Regions from separate parts of the Exiguobacterium sp. s183 genome, predicted to be linked through region 2. Evidence: riboswitches for the same ligand, from Rfam matches in the RefSeq annotation. Region 2 holds a riboswitch; the other holds the start of a gene.
What was found. Region 2 has a riboswitch for S-adenosylmethionine ahead of mtnK (S-methyl-5-thioribose kinase). Riboswitches for the same ligand answer to the same signal wherever they lie in the genome.

Region 1 (3,132 bases), on a different contig from region 2:
GTTCGATCCTTTCAAAACGAGTGCCTTCCGGTTTCCAATCAACGTATGAAGGTTCTCGAGCGCATCATGCGAATGGTCATATTCGAGCACGGCCTGACGAATCACAAATGTACCTCCTCATAGGCTGCAAACAGTCTCTCAATCCGTTCTACCGCTTCATCAATCTTCTGTTCAGACGATACGAGACCGAAACGGATGTGGTGCTCTCCCTCTGTTCCGAAGAAGTAGCCTGGTGTGACGGCGACTCCCGCCTCGTGGAGTAACTTTGTCGAGAACGATTTTGCATCCCCCTCAGGTACTTTCGCCCATACAAAGAACGAACCCTTCGGTGCCTCAATCTCCCACCCCGCCCGGCGTAACCCATTAATCAATCGGTTTCGTCTTGTTTCGTAAAGTGAGGCTAGGTCATCACGTAAGTCGCGCGGGGATTCTAACGCCACAATCGCTGCCTCTTGAATGGCTGAGAAGACAGACACGTGGACGTGATCTTGATACGTGTTGATGGCTTCAATAATATCGGCATTTCCGACCGCGAACGCGACACGCCACCCCGACATATTGAACGCCTTCGACATCGTGTATACTTCAATTCCAATTTCTTTCGCACCATCTGCCTGAAGAAAGCTCGGGGGAACATAACCGTCGAACCCAATGCTTCCATAAGCGAAATCGTGGACGACCATCACATCATGCTTCTTTGCAAACGCGACGGTCTCTTCAAAGAATGCCGGCGTCGCGACAGCCCCAGTCGGATTGCTCGGGTAGTTCAAATACATGAGCTTTGCGTGTGCCGGGTCGAGTGTTGAATAGTCCGGAAGAAAGCCGTGTTCCTCTTTTAACGTCAAATCGATGATTTCCGCACCTGCGAGCCTCGCTCCAGAGATGTAATCCGGATAACCCGGGTTCGGGAGTAAAATCCCGTCACCTGGTTCGAGAAGACATTGTGGGAGTGTGATCAAACCTGATTTACTACCAATCAAGATGGCGACTTCTCGTTCCGGGTCGAGTTCGACACCATATTCACGAGAGTAAAATGATGCGACCGCTTCTTTCAATCGGGTCTGTCCTCGAAATGGACCGTATTGGTGTGTGGTCGGGTCCGTGATGGCACGTTCGAGCGCCTCACAGATTGGAGCGGGTGTCGGTAAATCGGGTGTCCCTTGCCCGAGTCGGATGACGCTCTTTCCGCTTGCCTCTACCGCTGCGACCTCTTCTGCCAATCCGACGAAGTGTTGCGTCGGTAAAGATTTTAATAACTGTGAACGTCTGTCTGCCATGATTCTTCCTCCTGATACGAAAAAACACCCCTTTCTGAGGAAAGGGGTGCTCAATACAGACGTATGTAGTCAACCACCTTCCCATCTCTCAAGGTCACCTTGCTGGAATTAGCACAGTATTTTGCAATCTGTTGCTGAAGCTTCATCGGGCCAGTCCCTCCGCTTCTCTTGATAGAAAGTGTTATTCGCTATGTAATTTTTGTATGTCCCTAAGTTAACCAGACATTTCCAACGGTGTCAAACATTTTTTTCAAAGTGAACATCTATTGAATCCTTTTCAAAAAACATTCATAGTAAAAGAGTAGAAAAATTATATTTGTATGAGGGGATAGAGCATTGGAGCTTAATCGTCAACTTATTTGGAAACTCAGTGTGATCGGTCTGATTTTACTCGTCTTATGGCGGGTCATCAGTGAACCGGATACCATCTCACGTGTTTTGCAGTACACGTTTCAGTTACTGACCCCAATCATCATGGGGATTGCCATCGCTTTATTACTTAACACCGTACTCTCTTATATTGAAGAACGGTTCCATTTGAAGCGATATCAAGGTCTGCTCATCGTCTATATCACGTTTATCGGGATTTTAGCGATCTCGGTCGTCACGTTGTTCCCGCGGATCTACTCGAGTCTTTCATCACTCATCGAGGAGTTACCCGTCTACATCCGTCAAATCGATGCGTTCTTAGGTGATGTAAACAATTACTTGAAAGACTATAATGCGACGATCGCCCAGGCGATTGATTTTGCACGCTTCGAGGATCGTTATTCCGGATGGGTCGAGACGGCCGTCCTCTCTTCTGTCAGTTATGTCTCTAGTTTCACGATGACATTGATCAACTTCTTGATTGGGATTGTCATCTCCATCTATCTGTTAAAAGACAAAGAAGTCTTCGCTCGCATGTTCAAACGCCTTCTCTACGCGCTCTTACCAGTGGGCACTGCGAAGACGACAATCGATATCTTTCAGGAGATGGACTACATTTTTAAACGATACATCATCGGTAAATCACTCGATTGTCTGATCATCGGTGTTCTCGCTGTCATCGGACTCTTAATCATCGGGGCGCCATACGCGTTACTTCTTGGTGTCATCGTCGGGGTGCTCAATTTTATCCCATACGTCGGTCCGCTACTGGGGATGATCCCAGCGTTTATCATCACTTACTTCTATGATCCGTTCACCGCCGTATTGGTGCTCTTGTTCATCTTCTTGTTGCAGCAATTTGACGGGTTATGGCTCGGGCCGAAGATTTTGGGTGACAGCGTCGGAATCACTCCGTTTTGGGTCATCACATCGATTATCATCGGAGGAAGTCTATTCGGTCTCGTCGGCATGTTTGTGAGCGTTCCGATCACGGCGATGATTCAAGTCGTCTTGTCTAGACTGATTGATTATCGTTTGAATCGAAAAAATTTAAATGAATTACTCTAAATCCTCCCAATAATTTGTTGACACATTGATGAAATGTGTCATACAGTTGAAGAGAAGAACAACAATTAACAGAAAGGAGAGGTTCCCATGTCAGTAGTATCTTCGAAACCATTCATTCAAGTTCATACTGATTGGCAGGCACCTCTTCGATTGATTCATATCTAAGACGCCTGCCTAACTAGGCATGCATAAACAACGTGGGACGTCGTATGCCTTCATGCATATGACGTCCCTTTTGTGTCTAAAATTAAATAAAGCAGGTGACCTGTATGTTTCAATCACTCAAGCAACTCGACCGCAACATTTGGATACGTTTCTTAGGAGAAACGATCACGGGAATCATGATGTTCATGATTGCCCCATTCTTAGTCCTTTATTATAGTGACCAGTTAGACAGCTATCTTCAAGTCGGAATCAT
Region 2 (3,132 bases):
GACGCCTTCTCGAATGGAGAGCGTTTGGTTCAAAACACCTTCTTTGAGTTCGACCCATTCAGGTGGGGCGAAGCGTCGCATCAACGCGATGATGTTATCTTCTTCCGTGATGGTGCCGTCGAAATCACAGATGACGTGCGTACTCATCGCGTACCCCACGCATCCAACGCGGTCGATAACGCATCGGTCTCGCTCATCTTACCGATTGCCTGGTCAATTGCTTGGCGGAATGCCCTCGCTCCGGCAGCCGCACCGTCGGGATGCCCATGAATCCCACCGCCGGCATTGATGACGACATCCGTTCCGAAGTCACGAATCAAATCCGGGACGAGTCCTGGGTGAATTCCGGCAGAAGGGACCGTCAGAATCGGTTTCGTCCAATGAGGTTCTGTCGCGTAAGTTTGAATCTGTTCTGCTTCGTCTTTCGGTGTCGACAGTGAACCATATGGTGACGGGAAAAGCGTCAAGTCCGCCCCGGCGAGTCGAATCAGTTTCCCGAAAAGGAGGGAATGACGAATCGATCCGGTCAACGCTCCTGCAAAAGCGGGATGTGCCAAAATCGGGACGTGAATCTCGGGATCTTTAGCGAGTTCCCGTAACGCGTCGAGCCCGTACGTATACACGTTGAACAAAAGTGCGGTCGCGCCTGCCTCAATCAAACGTTTCGCCTGGTCGCGTAAGGTGAAAACGGGTCCGCTCAACGTGACGGCGTATAGAACGGAACGACCCGTTAGTTCTTGGTGTTCTTGAATGATCGATGCTCCAATCCGAGCCCGTTCGAGCGATGGGGTGAGCGGATTGTCATATAAAATCTCATCGTCTTTCACAAGATCGATGCCACCTGTAAACTGGTCACGAAGTTGTGTCGCCAAAAAATCAAGGTCACGCCCGATGACGCCTTTGAAGATGCTCATGGCGAGCGGTCGGTCGTATACTCGAAGGATGTCGCGGACACCTTCGACTCCGAATGCGGCACCCGGAAAGTCCGATGCGAGCTCGTTTGGGAGCGTTAGGTCGACAAGTTGGACGCTTGGGTCGAGCGACAGCTTTCCGAATGTCGTCGTCAGAATGGACGAAAAGTCCGGCGTCACATTATGTAGCGGGTAACGAATCGAGAAGCGACTCGTCGTTTCCTGTTGGGAGGTATCGATGACCTCACCGCGGAATGCCTGTAGTTGATGCTGCTCGAGATGGTTCAATTCGGTCCATGTGCCGACGGTCAGCTCATGTGCGATTTTTTCAGCCACGTGCTCGACGTGATCGGTATGTTTGATTTCATAAGTAGCGATGATTCCCATAAGTTCCTCCTTTCAGGTCAAACAAAAATGACCTCTTGGCTTGGCAAGAGGTCATTCGAAAACAATGAACTCTTATCTCTCAGCGATAGCTGCAAGAATTAGCACCGTGCCATTTCTGGTCGGTTGCTGCGACATCATCGGGCTTGTCCCTCCGTCTGCTCTTGATAAGAATAGTTGTGAAGTTGTGAAATTTAATTGAATTTTTACATAGAATCGCTCACTCGTCAATTCCTTTTTTTGAGAAAAAAAGTTTGAAAATAATGTTTCTATATATGCGTGTCAAAAATAGGGAGTCGACCGAAAATAGAGGATTGACAACTAGCGTGCCTAGTCCGTAATATTCGTCTCAACACGTCAAACACAATTACATCATTTACTCTTATCGCGAGTTGGCAGAGGGAATTGGCCCTAAGACGCCGCAGCAACCGACCATTTGGCACGGTGCTACATCCACCAGACATATGTCTGAAAGATGAGAGGAACAACCAATTTGGGTGTGCCTCTTTCTCGCGGAGAAAGGGGCTTTTTTCATGCATAGATTCAAGAAAGGGGAAAATCATCATGGCTTATGAGGCGTTTACAGAACAAAGTGTCGTCGAACACGTTCGACAGTTGGGGTTACTAGAAGAGGGGATTGCAGAATGTGAGGAAATCGGAGATGGAAATTTAAATCTCGTCTTTCGCATTCGTCAAGGAGAAACGTCATTAATCGTGAAACAGGCGTTGCCGTACGCAAAAGTCGTTGGAGAGAGCTGGCCGCTCACGCTTGACCGTTCGTGGATTGAACAACTGGCACTCCGTGAGTTTTCAAAAGTCGTACCACAATTCGTACCAGATGTACTCGGTAGCGACCGTGAACTCGCCTATACGATTTTAGAAGATTTGTCAGCGTTTGAAATCGTCCGGACGGGTTTCCTAAAAGGAGAGAGCTATCCGAATTTGGCGCGTCACGTCGGTACATTCCTCGGGGAAACGTTGTTTGCGACATCTGACTATGCGAAAGGACCGCTCGCCAAGAAACAAATCGAAAAAGAGTATTACAATCCAGAGCTATGCGATATCACAGAAAAACTGATCTTCACTGATCCGTATCGTGATGCAGAATCGAATCAAATCGAAACGCCTCTTCGTCCGGACGTGGAGCAGCTTTGGTCAGACCTCGCCTTGAAAATTGAAGTGACGAAATTGAAGGTCGGGTTCGTGACTAAACACGAAGCGTTGCTACATGGGGATTTACATACTGGAAGCATTTTTGCGACGCGTCAGGAAACAAAAATCATCGATCCTGAGTTTGCATTTTATGGTCCATTCGGTTTTGACATCGGTCAAATCATCGCCCATTTGGTGTTCTCGACGTATGCACATCCGTTGAAGCGGTTCGAACGCTTCACAGAAGTGCTCACTGTCTGGGAAACGTTCGAAAAAACGTTCCGTACACGCTTCACACAGGCGGTCGAGACATTCAACACAGTAGGATTCGTGGACGAACTGTTGCCATCGATTTTGAGTGATGCGATCGGCTACGCGGGCTGCGAATTGATTCGTCGGACGGTCGGTCTAGCGGGCGTCGCTGACTTGGAAACATTGCCAGACGACCTTCGTATCGAACGGAAACGTCATGCCCTAGAACTCGGCACGCGTCTCATCAAACAGCGTCATCAGATTCAATCCATCGACCAGCTGATCCCGGTTCTATCGGAGGTGCGGGTATGAGTGTGCAAAGTATTCATTTCGATGCCGACACCGAGGTGTTGACGATTTTAGATCAGACACAGTTGCCGCAAGAAGAGCGCTATGTCGAAGTGATAACGCTCGAACAGGCCGAACAGGCGAT

Region 1: linked by a shared signal. The riboswitch ahead of KNP62_RS02930 (aminotransferase class I/II-fold pyridoxal phosphate-dependent enzyme) and the one ahead of mtnK (S-methyl-5-thioribose kinase) in region 2 are both predicted to bind S-adenosylmethionine.

What each region holds. Positions count from the first base shown of each region.
Region 1 is NZ_JACSKN010000001.1:559,491-562,622, reverse strand. Features, by position in the region: gene KNP62_RS02935 (iron-containing alcohol dehydrogenase) at 1-105, opposite strand, end outside; gene KNP62_RS02930 (aminotransferase class I/II-fold pyridoxal phosphate-dependent enzyme) at 102-1,277, opposite strand; SAM riboswitch class I at 1,356-1,455, opposite strand; gene KNP62_RS02925 (AI-2E family transporter) at 1,614-2,714, shown strand; gene KNP62_RS02920 (MDR family MFS transporter) at 2,984-3,132, shown strand, end outside.
Region 2 is NZ_JACSKN010000002.1:415,069-418,200, reverse strand. Features, by position in the region: gene KNP62_RS07590 (2-hydroxy-3-keto-5-methylthiopentenyl-1-phosphate phosphatase) at 1-147, opposite strand, end outside; gene KNP62_RS07585 (2,3-diketo-5-methylthiopentyl-1-phosphate enolase) at 144-1,298, opposite strand; SAM riboswitch class I at 1,368-1,469, opposite strand; SAM riboswitch class I at 1,675-1,777, shown strand; gene mtnK (S-methyl-5-thioribose kinase) at 1,860-3,011, shown strand; gene mtnA (S-methyl-5-thioribose-1-phosphate isomerase) at 3,008-3,132, shown strand, end outside.